DNA from 3 places in the Silvimonas iriomotensis genome. Region 1 is predicted to be linked to each of the others. Evidence: predicted binding sites of a transcription regulator. Region 1 holds the regulator's gene; each other region holds the start of a gene.
The links. Region 1 encodes FNR, which switches genes on or off when oxygen is low (the NO sensors DNR and NnrR bind a similar motif). Its sites were predicted from a motif close to TTGATNNNNATCAA; they were not measured.

Region 1 (7,299 bases):
GCCAGAGGACAAAGCTGACAAGCTGGCCGTATAAACCAGACCACAGGGCAACCATCCCCAGAGCGCCCCCACGATCAGCGTGTCAGGCCAGCGCCTGACTGGTAAGCGACGACGCAAAACCGGTTGCAAAAATCGCCACACGGGCCGACCAACGGTTTCGATATGCACAATCCAGGAAAACCAGCCGGCCAGATACAGCCCGACGCCAATCAGCAACAGGTTGGCCAGCACATAGAGCACCAGCTTGATGGACTGCAGGGAAACAAGAAACGGCAGCGCGCCAAGCGCCCCGGCCAGCGCGCCGATGAGCGTATAGCCGGCAAGGCGGCCAAGATTGAAACCCAGGTGATAACGCAGGCGCGGGCCGGGTGGCAATTGCAAGCTGAACGCGGCAACGACGCCGCCGCACATGCCAAAGCAATGTCCGCCGCCCAGAAAGCCTGCCAGCAAGAACGCAAAAACGTCGAAGTCGTGCAAGGATGATCCCGCTAGGAAAAGCACGCCAGACCCAGCCACCAGAACGGCGACAGACAAGCGGCAAGCTTACCGCAAAACCTGGCAGATCAATGCATCAGACAAGGCGGGAGTAGCGCGCGGCGGTAGTTTTCTCACGCAAGTGGCGATCAAACACCATAGCAATGGAGCGGATCAGCATGCGTCCCTTGGGCGTAACCTCGATGCCTTCGGGCGAAATGATCAGCAAGTCATCGCGCATCATGGCGTCCAGCACCGCCAGTTCAGGCGCAAAGTAGGTTTTGAAATCCACCAGCCAGGCGGTTTCGACCTGCCCGAAGTCCAGATTGAAGCGACACATCAGCCCCTGAATGACCGATCGCCGCAACAGATCATCGCGGTTCAGCTCGTACCCCCGCACGATGGGCAGGATGTCTTCATCCAGCATGGCGTAGTACTGTTCGATCTCTTTGGCGTTCTGGAAATAACCGGCGCCCACTTTGCCAATACCGGAAACGCCAAATGCCAATAAATCAGATTCCGCCCAGGTTGAATAACCCTGGAAATTGCGCTGCAAAGTGCCACGCCTTTGCGCTACGGCCAGATCATCATCCGGCAATGCAAAATGATCCATACCGATATAGACATATCCGGCCTCGGTAAGCCGCTCAATTGCAGATTGCAGGATATCGAGTTTTTCTGATGCCCCCGGCAATGCACTGGCATCCATTTGCCGTTGTGTTTTGAATCTTTCAGGCAAATGCGCATAATTATAAAGCGCAAGTCGGTCTGGCCTGATTGCCAGAACCCGGTCGATTGTGCGCAACACACTTTGCACCGACTGGAACGGCAAGCCGTAGATCAGATCAATGCTGACCGAGCGGAAACCCATGCTGCGCGCGGCGTCGATCACCATACGGGTTTGCGCTTCGCTCTGCACGCGGTTCACGGCGCGCTGCACGCGCTCGTCAAAATCCTGCACGCCAACACTCATGCGGTTAAAACCGGCCTGGGCCAGGAGGCTGATTTTGGCGGGCTGCAATTTGCGCGGATCAATTTCGATCGAATATTCGCCATTTGGCAAAATATGGAAATTCTTATTGATTTCTGAAATCAAATCGGCAAGTTGTGCTTCCGGCAAAAAAGTAGGTGTACCACCGCCAAAATGAATCTGGCCAACCTTCATGGTATATGGCAATATATTTGCCAGCAGCCGAATTTCTTTTTTAAGATATTCGACATATTCAACTGCCCTGCTTTCATTTTTGGTGATGATCTTGTTACAGGCGCAGTAGTAGCAGACGGTATTGCAAAAAGGCAGATGAAAATACAGCGATGCCGGGCGGTCTGCCTCCCCCACGCGGGACTGCTGCAGCGACGCGGCATAGGCGTCGACACTCAGCGGACCAAAGCGGTCAGCAGTGGGATATGAGGTGTAGCGAGGCCCCTGGCCATCGTAGCGTTCGACAAGGGGGCGATCGAACTCGACTTGCTGGATGTAGGCGGCTGTATGCATTTGTCCTGCCCTGAAAATTCAGGGTAAACAGTTTGCCTCCACCCTGGAGATATTTACTTGATACAGATCAAAGCAAATCGCATGATGCTCGCATCTACTTCGCACATGTAATTAATAGATGCCCTCAGCGACCGACCGTTTCTGACAGACCAGCCCCAACCGTGACTTTGGCTCTGGCCTGCAGGCAATTATCTGAAGTCCAAGTGGAAAAACAACCATGCTCTCACCTATCCAGTTACGTGAAACCGGTCTCAAGCAATTGCGCCATGCCTGCTCCAGTTGCAGCCTGCGCGAACTGTGCCTGCCTGTCGGGCTCTCTCCCGATGAAATGCGTCAGGTCGACCAGCTTGTCAGCCAGGGCCGCCCGATCAAGCGGGGCGAAGCGCTCTATCGGGCCGGCGAACCGTTTCACTCGCTTTACGCTGTGCGCCTGGGTTTTTTCAAGACCAGTGTTGTCTCTGAAGATGGCCGGGAGCAGGTCACGGGCTTTCACATGAACGGTGAACTGATCGGCATGGATGCCATCAGCACCGAGCACCACACCTGCGATGCGGTGGCACTGGAAGACAGCGAAGTGTGCGAGTTGCCATTCAATGAAATGGAAAACATGTCGCGCCGCATTCCCTCGCTGCAGCGCCACCTGTACCGCCTGATGAGCCGCGAGATCGTCCGCGATCATGGCGTCATGCTGTTGCTGGGCAACATGAAGGCTGAGGAGCGCATTGCGGCATTCCTGCTGAACCTGTCACAACGTTTTGCCTTGCGCGGTTACTCGCAGCACAGTTTTCATTTGCGCATGACGCGTGAAGAAATCGGCAGCTATCTGGGCCTGAAACTGGAAACCGTCAGCCGCACCTTGTCACGCTTCCAGGACCAGGGTTTACTGCGGGTACAGAACCGTTTGATTGAACTCAAAGACATCGAAGGCCTGAAGCAGTTGATGAATAGCTGCCAGGGCAACTGACCCCGCGCCCCCATGATCGCCCAGCTCTGCCTGATTGCCCCTGCCGCACAAGCCTCTGCCGTACTTGAACGCCTGGGACAGGCCGGGCTGGGGCTGCCTGTATTCCCGGCGGAGGCGGCGGCAGCGCTTCCGCCCGCCCCCACGGCAGACAGCACGCTGGTGCTGATCAATCCGGGCAATATGGCTGCTTACCAGCAACACTTGGCCGTTGCCCGGCAAGGTGGCTGGCGCCTTCTGGACCTGGCGGTCAATCTGCACAATCCGTTTGGTAAAACCATGGGCTGGATGGTTGCCGCGGGTGGCAACCATGATGATTTCGCCCTGGCCACGCCGGTACTGGATGCGCTGGCGCCGCCGTTTCCCAAAGCCTGGCTTCACGCCGGCGGCCCTGGGGCCGGTGCTTTTCTGAACAGCATTGCCAGCGGCTGGCTGGCGCAGTCTGAATCTGTCTGGCAATGGTTGCTGCATGCCTTGCAGCAACCGGGTGCCAGTTCGTTTGATCTGCAATCCTGGCAAACGCTGATCGACCACAGCCTGACGCACCTGCAAGACGATGCCCGCAGCTATCTGGCCATTGATACCGGGCCGTTCCAGCCCTGGTTTGCCGATCAATGCGCCCTGCTACTCAACCCGCTGACCCGTGAATCCCCGGCCCGCCAACTGGCCAACTGGTTCCTGGCCGCGCAGGCGGTCAACCCCAAACCCTGACTCACACAGTGTCGGCCCAAATAAAAAACGGCCCCTTATGAAGGGGCCGTTAACGCAATCGGCAGATATGCGCTAGTAAACAGGTCAGGCAGCAGCGGCCTTGCGGCGATTGGCTGCAGCGGTAGAGCTGGCCTTGTTGATGTTCTGCACGGTCGCAGCCAGCCACTCTTCGCTTTGCTTGCGGGTTGCGGCGATCGCGGAATCGTACACATCAAACGTGGTGGCCACGCCTTGACGCAGGCTCTTCACACCTGCGGCACCGGCCGGATATTGTTCAGCCAGCTTGTCCAGACCAGCCAGTACTTCTTCGCTGGTTTGCTTCAGATGTTTTTCCACCAGTTCACCCAGTTCTTTCTGGGTGGCATGGGCAATGCCCACGGCTTCGCGCCAGGCGGCGGTGGTTTTTTCGGTCACGGGTTCGACCAGTTCGCGCTGAACGGCCAGCGCTTCATTCGCGTCCTTGGCACCAGCAAGGGACTTGGCAGCGTGCTCGTTGTCAGACAACAGTGCACGGGCAAAACCCAGTTGCACCGCCCAGAGGCGCTCTGTACCGGTCAGGACGGTACGGGCAAAACCCAGAGACTGTTCGATCCCGACTTGTTGAGCGCGGGAAAACTCTTCGGCGAAACGGTTGGTACCAAGCGTCATGATTTTTCCTAAGTGGTTGTGCAATGCAACATTTGAGGGCATTCTGGCAGAATGCATTCATATGTCAACCTTATTTTGTGCAATGCATCAGAAAAATCCAGCACGAAAAAAAACGACCTGACGGTCGTTTTTTTATAAACAGGATCAAACAGTTGTTTGATTTGCAGGCTTTACGCTTTGACGTCCACGCTGTTACCCAGGTTGGACGGATTGTTGTACTGCGGCACTGGCGGCAGCGCCTGCAACAGGCTAAGGGCCGCAGAAGCTTGCGCGTCATTGGCTTTTTTCATGACGGCCACGTTGATCGAATTGGCGTTGGCGGCGGGTTGCAGCACCGTGGCGTTGAGCTGGTTCATGCTCTGATTCACCGCGTTGCTTTGACTGCTGACTGCACTTGCATCCATAAGGCTGAAGACTCCTCTATAGGAATCAACACCTTAACCTGGAATTTATTACAAATGCAAGTTAGTCCGCCCACACTGTTCAACGCGCGCCTGCCTCTGTCTTGATTAGCAGTGATAGAATTTGCGGATGAATACCCCTGCCTTTATCCATCTCCGCCTTCACTCCGAATTCTCTGTGACCGACGGCATTGTCCGTATTGACGATGCGGTCAGCCAGGCCAAAAAGCTGGGCATGCCAGCCCTGGCTGTTTCGGATCTGATGAACCTGTTTGGCATGGTCAAGCTGTACAAAGCCTGCCGCAACACCGGCCTGAAGCCCATCGTCGCGCTGGATTGCTGGATAGAGAACCATGATGATCGCGACAAACCCACGCGCGTGTTGTTTGTTGCCCGCAACCGTGACGGTTACGGCCGTCTGTGCGAACTCCTCACCCGCGCCTACCTGGAAAACCAGTATCGTGGCCGCGCTGAACTGAAAAAAGAATGGCTGGACAGCGGCGACAACACGGGCTTGATGTGCCTGTCTGGCGCGCACCAGGGCGAAATCGGCCAGGCCATCCTGAATGGCAACATGGCCGGCGCCATTGAACTGGCCCGCTGGTGGCACGATCACTTTCCTGGTGCGTTCTATCTGGAACTGCAACGCAGCGGCCGCCCGGAGTGCGAAGCGTCGGTGCAGGGTCATCTGGATATCGCGTCCGAACTGGATTTGCCAGTTGTTGCGACACACCCCATCCAGTTCATGGACCCGGACGACTTCAAGGCGCACGAAGCCCGTACATGTATTTCTGAAGGCTACGTGATGGCCGACAAGCGCCGGCCGCGCAACTTCACCGAAGAACAGTATTTCAAGACGCCTGACGAAATGCAGGCGCTGTTTGCCGACCTCCCCGAGGCGCTGGCCAACACGGTCACGCTGGCGCAGCGCTGCAACGTGAATATCGTGCTGGGCAAGAACTTCCTGCCGCTGTTCCCGACGCCCGATGGCATGACGCTGGATGACTTCCTGGTGCATCAGGCCAAGGACGGCCTGGAAATGCGTCTGGCGCAGTTGTACCCGGACGAAGCCAGACGCGACGCCGAACGCCCGCGCTACCAGGAACGCCTCAAGTTCGAGACCGATACCATCATCCAGATGGGCTTCCCGGGCTACTTTCTGATCGTGGCGGACTTTATCGTCTGGGCCAAGCACAACGGCTGCCCGGTCGGGCCGGGCCGGGGGTCGGGCGCGGGTTCGCTGGTGGCCTATTCGCTGGGCATTACCGACATTGACCCCACCGAATACGCCCTGCTGTTCGAGCGCTTCCTGAACCCGGAACGGGTCTCGATGCCTGACTTCGATATCGACTTTTGTCAGGACAACCGCTGGCGCGTGATTGAGTATGTGCGCGGCAAATACGGCGCCGAGGCCGTCAGCCAGATCGCCACCTTCGGGACCATGGCCGCCAAGGCGGTGGTGCGCGACGTTGGCCGCGTGCTGGATCTGTCTTATATGTTTGTCGATGGCCTGTCCAAGCTCATCCCGGCCGCACCGGGCAAGCAATACAGCCTGGATGACGCTACCGAGATGGTTCCGGAACTGGCCGAACGCGTCAAAAACGAAGAAGAAGTGATCGAGTTGTGGGAGCTGGCCAAGAAGCTGGAAGGCCTGACCCGCAATATCGGCATGCACGCTGGCGGCGTGTTGATTGCGCCAGGCCAGATCACCGACTTCTGCCCGGTGTACCAGGCCAGCGGCGTGGATTCGTCGCCGGTTTCCATGCTCGACAAAGACGACGTGGAACAAGTCGGCCTGGTGAAGTTCGACTTTCTGGGTCTGCGCAACCTGACGATTATTGAACTCGCCCTGCAATACATCAAAGAGCAGACCGGCGAATACATTGACCTGATGAGTCTGGGCTTTGGCGATCAGGCGGCGTATCAGGTTTTCCGCGACGCCAACACCACCGCCGTGTTCCAGGTTGAATCGGACGGGATGAAGCGGCTGCTGGAAAAGCTGGCACCCGACCGTTTTGAAGACATTATCGCTGTGCTGGCGCTCTACCGGCCGGGCCCGCTGGGCTCTGGCATGGTGGATACGTTTATCAACCGGAAAAAGGGTCTGGAAACCCCGGATTACTTCCACCCTGATCTGGAAAAGTGTCTGGAGCCGACTTACGGCGTGATCGTGTATCAAGAGCAGGTGATGCAGATCTCGCAGATTATCGGCGGCTACACGCTGGGCGGCGCGGACATGCTGCGCCGGGCCATGGGTAAAAAGAAACCTGAAGAAATGGCCAAGCACCGGGTGACCATTGCCGAGGGCGCGGCCCAGAAAGGCTACGATCCGGCACTGGCCGAGCACTTGTTTGACTTGATGACCAAGTTTGCCGAGTACGGCTTTAACAAGTCGCACACGGCCGCCTACGCGGTGGTGTCGTACCACACCGCCTGGCTCAAGGCGCATCACACCGCGGCGTTCATGGCCGCCACCATGAGTTCTGAACTGGATAACACCGATCAGCTCAAGGTGTTCTACGACGATTGCGTCGAGAAGAACAGGCTGGAAATCCTGCCACCCGACGTCAACGCCAGCATGTACCGCTTCGTGCCGGTCGGCAAAAAAC
Region 2 (7,299 bases), on a different contig from region 1:
GAGATACATCTCGATCACGAAGAGCGAACTGTAGATACCCAGCAGCCCCAGCAGACTGAAGTGCAACTGGCCCGGTTCAAGGGCAGAGGCAGACAGCATGGTGGGCAGCACGCCGGAAATCGTCCACGGCTGGCGGCCGTATTCCGCAACAAACCAGCCCAGTTCAATCGCCACCCAGGGCAGCGGAATGGAAAACACGATCAGCTTGAGCAGCCAGCGCTGGGGCGCCAGATTGCGTCTGGCCAGGAAATAGAACGATGCCGCAAAGATAAACAGGAACAGAAAGCCCAGCCCCACCATGATGCGGAACGAGAAGAACAGCGGCAGCACTTGCGGAATGGTGTCGTTGGCCGCCAGCTTGATCTGCTCTGGCGTGGCATCCGTCACCTTGTCGGTGTACTTCTTCAGCAACAGGCCAAATCCGAGGTCGTGCTTGTGCGCTTCAAACTGCTGTTTAACGGGGTCGCTCTTGTCGCCCGCCAGCAGTTTTTGCAAGGCGTCGTACGCCACCATGCCACTGCGGATACGGCCTTCGTACTCGACCTTCAGATCCTTGATGCCGGTGACTTGTTTATCGACCGAACGGGTGGCAATCAAACCCAGCACATAGGGAATGCGGACGGCGTAATCGGTGCGTTCTTCTTTCTGGTTGGGAATCCCGATGGCGGTAAACGTGGCCGGCGCGGGCATGGTTTCCCATTCAGCCTCAATGGCCGCCAGCTTCACCTTCTGCACTTCACCAGAGGTATAGCCGGACTCATCGCCCAGAATGATGACCGACAGCACCGAAGCCAGACCAAAACCGGCAGCAACGGCAAAGGAGCGGATGGCAAAGCCGGTATCGCGCGCTTTCAACAGATACCAGGACGACACGCCTAGCACAAACATGGACGCCGCCACATAACCGGCCGCCACCGTGTGCACGAACTTGACCTGCGCCACCGGGTTGAAGAACACGTCGGCAATGCTGGTCAGCTCCATGCGCATGGTTTCATAGTTGAACTCTGCGCCAACCGGGTTCTGCATCCAGCCGTTGGCAATAAGAATCCACAAGGCCGAGAGGTTGGAGCCCAGCGCCACCAGGAAAGTCACCCCCAGATGCTGCACGCGGGAAAGGCGATCCCAGCCAAAGAAGAACAAGCCGACAAAGGTGGATTCCAGGAAGAACGCCATCAGCCCTTCAATGGCCAGCGGCACACCGAAGATATCGCCCACGTAGTGCGAGTAATACGCCCAGTTGGTGCCAAACTGGAACTCCATGGTGATCCCGGTGGTCACGCCCATGGCAAAGTTGATGCCAAAGAGCTTGCCCCAGAAACGGGTCATGTCTTTGTAGACCTCTTGTCCGGTCATCACATACATGGACTCGCAAATCACCAGAATCCAGCTCAGACCCAGGGTGAGCGGCACAAACAAAAAGTGGAACAAGGCGGTTGCGCCAAACTGCAGCCGCGATAGTGCCACGACATCTTCGGCAAATATCATCTGGAAGTTTCTCCGGGGGTACGCAAAGCGGGGCCGGACGCAGGAGCGCCCAGGATTTGTTGCCGCACCAGTTGCGGGGGCATATTCATGTCTTTGGCGGCGGGGTGCGAGAACCACGCAAACCAGGCCAGCCAAAGCAGCGTGCACTTGACGATCAGTACACTGGTGATTTCCAGCGCCAGGCGCCGGTCAAACGATGGCAACTGCATACTGCCGCTCCAAAGCGGGTAGCGTTGAGGGCTACCGCGGTACTTGTCAGTCTAGTCAGGCAATCGGGGATTTGTGGCACCAACGGCCACTTTGCGTACGTACCGGTCAGCTCTCTGTGCGATCACCGCGCAGGCGGTCGGCCAGACCCAGCACCTTTTGCACTTTGGAGCCCAGCCGCATCAGGTTTTCCAGCGTTTGCGGGGACAACCGGTGGATCTCGTCAAACCAGCCTGTGGCCAGATCAATCAGCTCATGCATTTCCTGCATGCGCTGCTGGGCGTAGCGCTCGTCTTCGCTGGTCGGCGTGGCCAGCATGGCGTCGCGCAGCATGGATAGCGTGGGGTCGATTTCGCGTTTCTTTTTTTCTTCGGCCAGCGTGCGAAAGATCTCCCACACGTCTTTGGGCGCCTCAAAGTATTCGCGCCGATCGCCTGGCAGATGGCTCATGCGGCACAGTCGCCAGGACTGCAACTCCTTGAGGCCCATGCTGACATTGGAACGGGAAAAACCCAGGGTTTCGCCGATCTCGTCGGCATTAAGCGGGCGCTCTGAAATAAACAGCACGGCGTAGATCTGGCCGACGGTGCGGTTCACGCCCCAGCGGCTACCCATCTCGCCGAAATGCAGGACAAAGCGTTCGGTCAATTCTGTGAGTTGCATTTTTTTTGGTCTACCAGTGGATTCGGGGCCGGATGATAGCGACATGGCTCACCCGATCAATGTCTGTTTTGCTGAAATTATCTGATCTTCAGCAATTTTGTTCTTTTCTGAATTTTCATGAATTACTGAAAATTGTAAAACCTGACCCTCATCAATGCAATATCCATTTGGTATTTTTTGGGGAACTTGTGGTTGTCACATCCCCCCAGGGGGGATACCATGCGTACATGGAACACACAGAACACCCGGAAATCATCAACCGCTTGCGCCGCGCCGAAGGCCACCTGAAAACCATCATGCGCATGCTGGAAGAAGGCCGCACCTGCCTTGATATCGCCCAGCAACTGCAGGCGGTCGAAAAGGCCATTGCCAGCGCCAAGCGACAACTGGTGCAAGACCATATCGACCACTGTCTTGAGCACGCGGTAGATGCCGCCGGCGAAGCGGGCCAGCGTGAGGCGCTGGACGAGTTCAAGCAGATCGTCCGCTATCTTTGAGACTGACTGATGACATCACCCTACCGCCCGGCCAACACCCCTGCCCCGCACCAGCACGACGCTGCCTGCGGACATGACCACGGCCACGCTCACGCCAGCCATGAGGCTGCGCACGATCACGCGCATGATCACGGCCACGGCCACCATCATGATCACGACCATACTTTTGGCCACGCGCATGGCGTGACTGACCAGCGCCGCATTGCCGCGGCCTTCGTCATCATCTTTGCCTTCATGCTGGTAGAAGTGGCCGGCGGGATCTGGTCGGGCTCGCTGGCCCTGCTGGCCGACGCCGGGCACATGGTGTCCGATGCCGCTGCGCTGGGTTTTTCCTGGCTGGCCTTGTATTACGGCAAGCGCCCGGCCAATGCCCGGCTGACTTTTGGCTATAAACGGCTGGAAATCCTGGCGGCCTTTGTCAACGGCTGCGCGTTGTTTCTGGTGGCCGCCTGGATCTTGTTTGAAGCGATCGTGCGCTTTGCCAAACCGGTGCCGATCCTCTCTGGCGCCATGCTGTGGGTGGCGGTGATCGGGCTGGCGGCCAATATTGCGGCGTTCTACGTGCTCAATGGCGGCAACCAGGAAAACCTGAACATGCGCAGTGCCTGGCTGCATGTGCTGGGCGATATCCTGGGGTCGGTGGCGGCGATTGTTGCGGCGCTGGTGATTCGCTTTACCGGCTGGACGCCGATCGACCCGCTGCTGTCGGTGCTGGTCGCCTTCCTGATCCTGAAAAGCGCCTGGCAGATTGTCAAAGCCACCACGCATATCTTGCTGGAAGGCACGCCGCCCAACCTGAAACTGGACGATATCAAGTCCGACCTGGAACAGCACATTACCGGCGTGACCGATATCCACCATATCCACGCCTGGGCCATGACGGCCGAGCAACTGATGGTGACCTTGCACGCGGTGGCCGAGCCTGGCGCCGATCAGGCGCTGATTGTCGCCAGCATCCAGCAACGGCTGGCCAGCGAATTCAACGTGGGCCACGTGACGGTTCAGATCGAACCCGCAGACTGCGTCGCGCAATTTCATCAGTTTGAATCAGACAAGGCGCAGTGCCACTGAACGCCGTGGGGCGACTGTTCCGCCCAATCCGCCATGACACTGCGCTAGCCATGGCTGCTGCGCTGCGGCAAGATCACGGCATGAGTCTGAATCTGTTCAATGCAGGAGAAAAACAATGATCGTACTGGTGACCGGCGCCAGCATCGGGATTGGTGAGGCCACGGCCCGCCGCTTTCTGGATGAAGGCCACAAAGTGATTGCTGCCGCCCGCAGCACTGACGCGCTTGCTGCCCTGGCCAGCGCCTATCCGGGCAAGGTTCACCCGCTCACCCTGGACGTGACCGATAACGAGGGCGTGATTGCCGCGCTCTCGCGCCTGCCGCAAGACTTTGCCGAGATCGACGTGCTGGTGAACAACGCCGGTCTGGCACTGGGGCTGGAGCCAGCCCAGCGCGCCGAACTGGACGACTGGGAACGCATGGTCGACACCAATATCAAGGGTCTGCTGTATGTCACGCGTGCCGTGCTGCCCGGCATGGTGGCACGCAACCGCGGCGCGATTCTCAACCTGGGTTCGGTTGCCGGCCGCTGGCCGTATCCGGGCGGCAATGTCTACGGCGCGACCAAGGCGTTTGTGCGCCAGTTCTCGCTGAACCTGCGCGCCGACCTGCTGGGCACGCGCGTGCGGGTGACGGATGTTGAACCGGGCATGGTCGGTGGCACCACGTTCTCCAACGTGCGTTTCCATGGCGATGACGAGCGCGCCGCCACCGTCTACAACGGCACCGAGCCGCTGACCCCGCAAGACATTGCCGATGCCATTTACTGGATTGCTTCGCGTCCGGATCGCGTCAATATCAACACGATTGAAATCATGCCGGTACGCCAGTCGTTTGGCGGTCTGGCCATTGATCGCGACCGCCGCTAGGCCCGCATCAGCACCAATAAAAAACCCGGCCAAAGCCGGGTTTTTTATTGGCTGGATCAAACCCCGCTTACCAGTTGTAGCGGGTCATCTCCGAGCTGTTCACAAAGTAGTAATCGCCCACGAACACGTACTGCTGGTTCTTGTCGAGCAAATCTTTGGGCGGCGCCGGCAGTGGCACAGAGCGCTCCAGGATCAGCTTGCACTTGGGCCCAAGCGCGGCCGGGCCATCGACATCCAGCACCTTGATATCAAAGGTCTTGCCGTCCGCACTCAGGGTGCCACGGAAATGCACGCGGCCAAACATCGGGTTGTCGTGTTCGTCGTGCGGGAAATTCATCTGCCCCACCCGCTCAACCTTGCGCTTGATCGCATCAAACCACCAGCCGTACTGGAAGCGTTTGACCGGATCTGTCGTCGCGGCGATCTGGGAATCAGGCTCTGGCGCGGCATCGTCACGGTTCTGCGATTGCGGCGGCAAGTCAGACAGGTGATGCAACAACTGCCCGGGTCTGGACTGAGGCTGCGGCGCGCGCCGGTTCAAGGCGTCATCCAGCCCGCCCATGGCAATTTCACGCGGCGGGGTCTGGTCTGGCGCGGGCTTGGGCGCTGGCGCAGAGGCTACTTTGGGCGCCTCTTTATGGCGTGGCTTGGGCGGCGGCGCGGCGTAATCCGGCTTTTCCTGGGCCGGTACGGTCCGGGTCATGACAGGTGGTTGCTTCGGCGCCAGTTCTGCCTGCTGTGCCGGCCGGGATTTGGGCAACAGCTGCATCTGGAATGGCGCTTCTTGCCTGGCGGGGGCGCCATTATCCTTTTTGGGTGGCGTTTGCGGGATGAACAACACCGCCACGTGCAGCAAGATGGCCAGCAGGAAGGCCAACGCCAGCACATCGAGGTTGATGGTCAGAATGCCGTCTTTATATGAGAGGTACTTGACTGACAAGAATCTTCAACTTGAACAAAAAGTTAATCCCCGCCCAATCACGGGGAACCGGCACTGGCCCGCGTTGCACATCCGGTGTGCCAACTGGCGGGCCGCACAGTTTTACCCTGAGGCGCGACGACAATCAAACAGTTTATGTATCGTGCATGTAGCCGGTGCCCGCAACAGCGGGCACCCGACCATGACCTGTAACGCAACAGCCCGCCGGCACGCCGACAGACCAGGGGTTTTCTTTTAGCCTGTGTCCGGCCTGGCACCGCGTATCAACGGCTCCAGACGGTCTGGTCTTTCTGGAAGCTGGCCCACATCAGCAACAGGATCTGGCCGTTTTCATCCCAGATATCCTTGCTGGCCGGCCCAAACGGTGCCGCGCGGCGCACCAGCAACAACACCGCGTCGTCAAACTCCGGGTTACCCGACGGACTGATGACCTCGCTCTCTGCCAGTGAGCCATCCCGGCCATTGATCAGCAGCCGCAAGCGTACGCGCCCGTACATGGGGTCGCCGTGGCTGTTGGTCGGGAAGCTCATCTTGCCGTAGCGCTCGATCTTCTGTTTAACCTGCGAGGCCTCCCAGAAGTTGTAGATCGCCCGGGTTACCGGATCACGCTGAGCGCGGATATACCCTTCTTCCGGCGCATTCTTGCCCCCGTTGTTCTGCGGCCGGATCAACGGCATGTTGATCGACGGCCCGTTCAGATTCAGGTTCAGATTCAGCGGCTTGACCGGCTGCGTGCCGCTGCCGTTGCCAGTACCGGTGCTGCTCTTGCTGCCCGTGCCGGTCGCGCTCTTGCCGCCGCCATTGCCCGGCCCCGGGTTCTGTGCCGGCAGTGCACTCTTGCCACTTTGCGGCCCTGGCAAACCTGCCGCAGGGACCGGCGTGACCGGCATGTTCAGCACCGGCACACTGGACGGCACTGGCGTGATCGTCGGGACCACCACTGGCGCCCGCGTCGGCGCGGCCGTCGGCACCACCGTGGGCAGCGGCGTCGGTACTGGCGTGGCAACCGGTGTCGGGCGTGCAGTCGGAACCGCAGTGGGTACCGGTGTTGCAACGGGCGTCGGCACGGCGGTGGGCACCGGGGTGGCGGTCACCACGGGCGTGGGCACCGGCGTCGCGCTGGGGGTCGGCGTCGGTGTGGCGGTCGGCGCGGGCGTCGGGTGCGGCGTCGGTGTAGCCGTCGGCACCGGGGTTGGCGTCGGGGTCGCAACCGGCGTAGGCGTTGGCGTGGCCACAGGCGTCGGTACCGGCGTTGGCGTCGGCGTGGGTGTGGCCACTGGTGTCGGGGTTGGCGTCGCTACGGGCTCGGGGGTCGGCGTCAGCGCAGGCTGCGGGGTCGGCGTGATATCGGCAGCCGGGGCAGAGGCCGGGGTCACGGCCGATGCTTTGGCGTGCCGCGCCCGATGCCGCCCGCTATGGGCAGCAGAGGGCGCCACCGTGGCCGGCTGTTCTTCCGGCACCGGCACGGCAATCACCGCTTGCATATCCGAGTTTTCCGGGGTGATCTCACCCTGCGCGGTAACGGGAACGTCCTGCGGTGGTGGCGTGACTTCAACCGGCGGCAGCGG
Region 3 (7,299 bases), on a different contig from region 1:
GCGGCGTTTTCAGCAACGATTGCCTTGGCAGCGTCGGCCATGCCCAGACCTTCAGAAACGCGGGCGCGGACGGTGTAGTCCTGGTAAGCCGGGATGGCCACAGCGGCCAGAATGCCGATGATCGCAACAACGATCATCAGTTCGATAAGGGTGAAACCCTTTTGCATGCGTTGCATGTTCAGTCTCCGAAAATTGTTTGTTGGTGTGCGGGGTCTCCGCGCCAGCAAAGTTAGAGCAAAAGCTATGCCAGCGGGATGGGCCCCGCCGGCGCATTGTGCCCGGCTTGGTATCTATTGCAAAGTTGCTTATAATGCTGGCTCCGCCGTTGTAGCTCAGTCGGTAGAGCAACTGATTCGTAATCAGTAGGTCGAGTGTTCGATTCACTTCAACGGCACCAAAGACAGTAAGGGTCAGGCTTTCGAGCCTGGCCCTTCTTCGTTTTCGGGCCCCTTTTCTGATGCTAACCGGCTGCTGAACCGTTACAGCGCCATGTCAGGCCATCCACGCCAGGCGGCGACGAATGGCGGCGGGTGTGGCGCAAAAACAAAGGCCGGTGTGGATACCCACACCGGCCTTTGTACCTGGAAGTGACGAAATTCGTCACTGCTAATTTCTGTAATTCGTCAGATTTTTCTTATATTCGCCGTGATGCCCGTCACGCTCAGGCCGGGTTGGTCGTCAAACCGGCGGGGCGCTGGCCTGTCAGCAGATAATCAATCAGCTCGCGCACCGGGCGGATGGCATTACCGAATGGCAGGCTGTCCGCGCCGCGGAAGAACAGACCACGATTGACTTCACCGCGCATGGCAGCGGCCAGTTTCAGGTCAATGCAGAACTGCCCGACTTTGGCGAGCCCGTCGCGCAGGCCGCAGACCGACAGGCAGTTTAGGCCTTGGGTGCAGCGGGCCGGATCGGCTTTGGCGTTTGATTGCAGCCGGGCTTCGCGGTTGATGTAGTTTTTCAGCCAGGGGGTGAGTACGGCGCGGGCTGGCAGGCCGGCGACGCTCATGAATTCGACGATGTCTTCATCGCGCGCGTTGGCGAGGACGTCCTTGAAGTTGGGGTGCGCGTCGCCTTCAGCCGACACCGCAAAGGCGGTGCCCAGTTGCACGCCGCTGGCGCCGTTTTGCAGGTAGTGGCGCACCTTCTCATGGCTGTTGATCCCGCCGGCCACGATCAACGGGATGCGCTGGCTTTCCAGTTGCAGTTCCTTGAAGAGCTGCAGGGTTTCGGTCAGCACGCGGTCAAAGCCGAATTTCTCGTTGTGGACGTCGTCCAGACGGGTGGCGCCCAGGTGGCCGCCGGCGTGGCCGGGGTGTTCGATGACAATTGCGTCGGGCAAGCGGTTTTTCTTCAGCCATTTTTTCAGGACCACGCCAATGCCGCGGCTATCGGACAAAATCGGCACCAGCGCGACGTCCGGGTGGTCTGCCGTGACGTCGGGCAGGTCCAGCGGCAGGCCTGCACCCATCACAATGGCGTCGGTGCCGGCTTCGCAGGCGCAGCGGACATAATCGGTATTGGCGGACACGGCCTTCATGACGTTCACGGCGATCAGGCCGTTGCCGCCAGCCGCAGTTTTGGCCAGGTGTACTTCACGGGTGAGCGCTTCGTAGTTCAGCGCATCCAGCCCGGCCTGATCCTTGATGGTTTTGCTTTGTTCCATCAGATCGGCATGGTGATGGCGCAGGTCTACGCTGGCGATGGTGCCGACGGCGCCTTGTTGTGCCACGGCGCCCGCCAGTTTGTGCGCAGAGATGCCCACGCCCATGCCGCCCTGCACGACAGGGAGCAAGGCTTTGCCTTTGATCAGCAGTGGTTTGAAAGCATGTTGCAGCATGGGAAAGTCTCCCGCCTTGATGGCGATTCCTGGTTAAGAGCGGGGAGTCTGCGGGTTTGTCTCTGGTTTGATTTTGATTCAGATCAAAGCGTCATTGCAGAGATGATGCCGTGTATACAAATCACCAAAAGCGATGTCACTAATGCGTACGGATCGACGTGCGCGGCAGCACGCGCCGCAAGCGCGCCAGGGTGGCGTCACCAGGCCAGTCCGGTGGGATTGCCTGTTGCAGCAACAACGGGCTGGCACAACCTGAGGCGCGGAACGGCTGCAGCACGAAATCCTCTACGCCTTGCACGGCGAGTGTGCCGGCCAGTTGCAGCAGGGCGGTTTCATCATGCAGGGCGGGGTGGATGGTGGTGCGGCATTCGAATTCCACGCCGCTCTCGATCAGCAAATGCAGTGATTCGCGCGCGGATTTGCCGCTGTGCCGAACCTGGGTGACGGCTTCGTAACTGGCGAAGGGGGCTTTGACGTCGAACCCGACCCAGTCAAGCAGCGGCAGACATTGCTTGAGCCGCGCCGGATACGCGCCGCCGGTATGCAGGGCAACCCGGAAACCCAGCTCCCGCACTTGTTTCATCATGTGGGGCAGCCAGTATTCCGCCAGCGGTTCGCCGCCGCAGAACACTACGGCATCCAGCAAGCCGCGCCGGCCGTGCAGCCAGGCCAGCGTGTCATCCCAGGTGGGACTGCTGGCTTGTTTGCGGCGGCTTTGCAGATGCGGGTTATGACAATAATGGCAACGCCAGGGGCAGCCAGAGATAAACACGACGCAGGCCAGATGGCCCGGATAGTCGCAACTGGAAAACGGCACCACGCCACCCAGCTTGGGCGGCGTGCGGGCATGTGCTTCGTCGGTCATGGCCGTTCCTTGAAGAACTGGCGTTCCTTGAATTCACCTTGCTTGCCAATATTGAAGGCCGACACGGGGCGGTGGTAACCCATGACGCGCGTCCAGACTTCGCAGCGTGTGCGCTCTTCTTGCTTGAGCGCGACGCTGGCACGGGTTGCGGTGTGGATGACGGTTTGGGTGGCGTGATCGTTCATGCAGGTTCTCCGGGGGATGGCGGGGGCAAGCGGTAGAAAAAGAACGCGGCCGGTATTCCGTGGCAATCGCCGGCCGCGTCGCTGCTAGTTGCAGCAAACCGGTTTCGCGGCCAGCAATTCCTGGTCGCACTTGGGGCAGAACTCGTGATGGCCGCTCAGATAGCCGTGCTTGGGGCAGATCGAGAACGTGGGCGACACGGTGATGTACGGCAGCCTGAAGCGCGTGAGTGCGCGGCGGACCAGGGTGCGGCAGGCATCGGCCGACGAGATGGCCTCGTTCATGTACAGATGCAGCACGGTGCCACCGGTGTACTTGCGTTGAAGCGCATCCTGGCGCTCCAGCGCCTCGAACGGGTCGTCGGTGAAACCCACGGGCAACTGGGTGGAGTTGGTGTAATACGGCTGCTCCGGGGTGCCGGCCTGCAGAATGTCCGGGTAGCGGCGTTTGTCTTCTTTGGCAAAGCGATAGGTGGTGCCTTCGGCCGGCGTGGCTTCCAGGTTGTACAGATGGCCGGTTTCCTCCTGGAAGCGCGTCATGGTGTCGCGGATGTGATCCATCAAGCGTGTGGCCAGGTCATAACCGTAGGCAGTGGTGATGTCGTCCGCGTCGCCGGTGAAATTGCGGATCATTTCGTTGACGCCATTCACGCCCAGCGTGCTGAAGTGATTGCGCAAGGTGCCCAGGTAGCGCTTGGTGTACGGATAAAGCCCGCCATCGATCAGGCGCTGGATCAGCTTGCGTTTGATCTCCAGGCTTTGTTTGCCCAGGTCCATCAGCTCGTCGATACGGGCAAACAGGCCTGGCTCATCGCCCCGGAATTCATAGCCGATCCGGGCGCAGTTCAGCGTGACCACACCCAGGCTGCCGGTCTGTTCGGCAGAGCCAAACAAGCCATTGCCGCGTTTGAGCAGTTCTCGCAGATCCAGCTGCAACCGGCAGCACATGGATCGCACCATGTGTGGCTCCAGATCACTGTTCAGGAAATTCTGGAAATACGGCAGGCCGTATTTGGCCGTCATTTCAAACAGCAAGGCCGTATTGGCGTGATCCCAGTCGAAGTCAGGCGTGATGTTGTAGGTGGGAATGGGAAAGGTGAACACGCGGCCCAGCGCATCGCCTTCCATCATGACTTCGATGTAGGCGCGGTTGATCATGTCCATTTCTGCTTGCAGCTCGCCGTAGGTAAACGGCATTTCCACACCGCCCACGTACGGAATCTGTTCGCGCAGATCAGCCGGGCAGGTCCAGTCGAAAGTCAGGTTGGTAAACGGCGTCTGCGTGCCCCAGCGGCTGGGCACGTTCAGGTTGTAGATCAGTTCCTGGATGTACTGTTTGACCTGGGTGTAGCTCAGCTCATCCACGCGCACGAACGGCGCCATATAGGTATCGAACGAGGAAAACGCCTGTGCGCCGGCCCATTCGTTTTGCAAAGTGCCCAGGAAATTGACGATCTGGCCAATGGCCGACGACATATGCCGGGGCGCTTTGGCTTCCACCTTGCCCGGGACGCCGTTGAAACCTTCATGCAGCAGCCGGCGCAGGGACCACCCGGCGCAATAGCCCGAGAGCATGTCCAGATCATGAATATGGAGGGCGCCAGAGCGGTGGGCGGCGCCGATTTCCGGCGGGTAAACATGATTCAGCCAGTAGTTGGCGATCACCTTGCCACTGGTATTGAGGATCAGCCCGCCCAGGCTCCAGCCCTGGTTGGCATTGGCGTTGATGCGCCAGTCTGACTGGTTGAGGTATTCATTGATGCTGGCCTCAACATCGACCACGGTGCGGGTGTCAGAGCGCAAGCGGGCGTGCTGGCTGCGCCAGGTGATGTATGCCCGCGCGGTCTTCAGATAACCCTGTTCCAGCAGGGCTTCTTCCACATGATCCTGGATGATTTCAATGCCCGGACTGGTCAAGCCGGTCTGGGCAAGGCGCCGTGTGACCTTGTCTCCCAGCGCTTGCGCCGCCGCAAGATCAAACTCGCCGCTGTATTGTGCTGCGGCCAGCAGGGCACGCGTGATGCGTTCTGCATCAAAAGGGACAATGCGGCCGTCGCGTTTGCGGACGTGGATGGGCTGGCTATGCACGGCTTACCTCAATATCTTGTTGTCTGGTCGGGTTTCAGCACAAGATATTGGGGTTTGTCGTGTTGAGGGGTGTTGATCGGGGTCAATTCTCAGAATGTTGAGTATTACCCCACCCAGGGCTTACGGCTGCCCTGCGGACAAGCGGTTGACCAGCCAGAACGCCAGCATGTCGCGCATTTCATCCAGCGCGGGGCGGCGGGTGGGCAGGTCTTCTTCGCTGTTGAGGGCCACGGCCGCCTTCATGATCTGCAAGACCACCACGGCCACGGGCATGAGTGCCTCGTCTGAGCGCTCTGGCGCTTTCAGGCGCAGGATATTGAGCACGTGCTCGCGCATTTTCTGGCGCACGCCCATGGCTTTCACCGGCGGCGCGCCACGGGCTTCGACCAGCACGGCAAAGGCCGGGTGGGCCGCGCGGAACTGGATCAGCGCCGAGAACAGGTTTTGCGCGGTTTCAGCCACCGACCATTGCTCTGCTTGCTGGGTCAGCGCGGTCATGCGCTGGTACAAATCGGCCGCATGGTCGGTCAGCACTGCGTCGGCCACGTGTTCCTTGGTCGGGAAAAACTGATACAACGAACCAATGGAAGAGCCTGCCTGCGCGGCGATCTCGGTCATGGTCGTGGCCTCGTAGCCTTTGCTGGCAAAGAGCTGGTCCGCGGCTTCCAGCAAGGCGGCGACGCGCAGGCGTCCACGTTCGCGTTGCGGTTTTCTGGCGGTCATACTTGCGTTTTGTGAGTCCATCCTCATATACTCTGTTTTGTGAGGAGTTCCTCACATATTAGACGGAGCGAAACAACATGGTAAAGCTTGATCCAGCAACAACTGCCTTGGTGCTGATTGACTTGCAGCAAGGCATCTTGCCGTTCGCGGGTGGCCCGCACACCGCCCAGACCGTGGTGGATCATGGTGCGCAACTGGCCAGACGCTTTCGTGAACTGAACGCGCCGGTGGTACTGGTGCGTGTGGGTTGGGCCGATGATTTTGCCGATGCCCTCAAGCAACCCGTCGATCAGGCTGCGCCGGCCAGAGCGCTGCCGGAAAACTGGATGACGTTTGCCCCCGAACTGAACGTTACCGAACAGGATATCAAGATCGTCAAGCGTCAGTGGGGCGCGTTTTACGGGACCGAGCTTGATCTGCAACTGCGCCGCCGTGGCATCAAGACCATCGTGCTGGCAGGGATCTCGACCAATATCGGCGTGGAATCGACGCTGCGCGCGGCCTGGGAGCATGGTTACGCTGCCGTGGTGGCCGAAGACGCATGCAGTGGTGGCAGCGCAGAACACCACAACTTCGCCATGCAGGTGATCTTTCCGCGATTGTCGCATGTACGCAGCACGGCAGAGGTGCTGGCGGCACTGGCCGACTGAGCGGGCACACAGGACACATACAAAACGGGCGCATTGGCGCCCGTTTTTTTTGCCGTTCAGACGCGTTCCAGTTTGTGGTGCGGTAACGGCGGCAGGCAGACGGAGATGCTGTCGCCAGGCCGCACTTCGCCGCCCGCAAGCACAATGGCCATCACACCGGCTTTGCGGACCAGGTTGCCTTCGGCGTCACGGCTCAGGACCGCCGCTGTCAGCCCTTTGCGGTGATGATCCAGCTGACCGCAGGGGTTGCGCAGCCCGGTGATTTCCACCACCACCCCGGCGCCGATCTGCAATTGCGCGCCGCGCGGCAGCGACAACAGATCAATGCCGCGCGTGGTGATGTTTTCGCCCATCTCGCCCGGTTGCAGCGTAAAACCGGCACTGGCCAGTTCGTCGTGCAGTTCGCCCTGGATCAAATGCACCTGGCGCAGATTGGGCTGGGTCGGGTCCGCGGCCACGCGGGAGCGGTGTTTTACCGTAACGCCCATGTGGGCATCGCCTTCTACGCCCAGGCCGGCCAACAAGCGGATGCAATCGGCATTGGGCTTGCTGAAGGTATGGGCCGGGCTCTGGCTGACATGGCTGACCGTGGCCTGCATGGGCGGATTACCCCGCCGCCTTGCAGATGGCCACGTACTGGCGCACTACGCTGGCATAGCCCTGCTCCAGCGCTTCCACCGTCAAGGCGTGGCCAATCGAGACTTCTTCCACGCCGCGCACGGCGGCCAGAAAATCGGCCAGGTTGACGAGGTTCAGATCATGTCCCGCGTTCAACCCCAGGCCGGCTTTGACTGCGGCTTCACCGGCTTTCACGTATTGGTCGATCACGCTGGCATGCGTGCCTTCGCTGTGTTTGACGGCGTAATCCTCGGTATACAACTCGACGCGGTCTGCTCCGGTTTGTGGCGCCAGGGCCACTTGTTCCGGGTCCGGATCCACAAACAGGCTCAC

Region 2: the regulator FNR is predicted to act here: its motif matches at 2,497-2,510, upstream of IEX57_RS08100 (GbsR/MarR family transcriptional regulator).
Region 3: the regulator FNR is predicted to act here: its motif matches at 1,914-1,927, upstream of IEX57_RS18725 (NAD(P)H-dependent flavin oxidoreductase).

What each region holds. Positions count from the first base shown of each region.
Region 1 covers NZ_BMLX01000001.1:1,129,172-1,136,470, forward strand. The annotation lists gene IEX57_RS04980 (sulfite exporter TauE/SafE family protein) at 1-534, opposite strand, end outside; gene hemN (oxygen-independent coproporphyrinogen III oxidase) at 572-1,969, opposite strand; gene fnr (fumarate/nitrate reduction transcriptional regulator Fnr) at 2,187-2,933, shown strand; gene IEX57_RS04995 (hypothetical protein) at 2,946-3,641, shown strand; gene IEX57_RS05000 (phasin family protein) at 3,726-4,289, opposite strand; gene IEX57_RS05005 (putative motility protein) at 4,460-4,693, opposite strand; gene dnaE (DNA polymerase III subunit alpha) at 4,821-7,299, shown strand, end outside.
Region 2 covers NZ_BMLX01000002.1:342,632-349,930, forward strand. The annotation lists gene IEX57_RS08090 (cytochrome ubiquinol oxidase subunit I) at 1-1,485, opposite strand, end outside; gene cydP (cytochrome oxidase putative small subunit CydP) at 1,482-1,694, opposite strand; gene IEX57_RS08100 (GbsR/MarR family transcriptional regulator) at 1,801-2,355, opposite strand; gene IEX57_RS08105 (metal-sensing transcriptional repressor) at 2,583-2,852, shown strand; gene IEX57_RS08110 (cation diffusion facilitator family transporter) at 2,862-3,923, shown strand; gene IEX57_RS08115 (SDR family oxidoreductase) at 4,039-4,791, shown strand; gene IEX57_RS08120 (hypothetical protein) at 4,859-5,731, opposite strand; gene IEX57_RS08125 (cell envelope integrity TolA family protein) at 5,995-7,299, opposite strand, start outside.
Region 3 covers NZ_BMLX01000007.1:118,572-125,870, reverse strand. The annotation lists gene IEX57_RS18735 (pilin) at 1-176, opposite strand, end outside; tRNA gene IEX57_RS18730 (tRNA-Thr) at 322-397, shown strand; gene IEX57_RS18725 (NAD(P)H-dependent flavin oxidoreductase) at 662-1,837, opposite strand; gene IEX57_RS18720 (anaerobic ribonucleoside-triphosphate reductase activating protein) at 1,980-2,705, opposite strand; gene nrdD (anaerobic ribonucleoside-triphosphate reductase) at 2,702-2,890, opposite strand; gene IEX57_RS18710 (ribonucleoside triphosphate reductase) at 2,975-4,975, opposite strand; gene IEX57_RS18705 (TetR/AcrR family transcriptional regulator) at 5,096-5,698, opposite strand; gene IEX57_RS18700 (hydrolase) at 5,776-6,348, shown strand; gene IEX57_RS18695 (MOSC domain-containing protein) at 6,405-6,947, opposite strand; gene IEX57_RS18690 (pyridoxine 5'-phosphate synthase) at 6,955-7,299, opposite strand, start outside.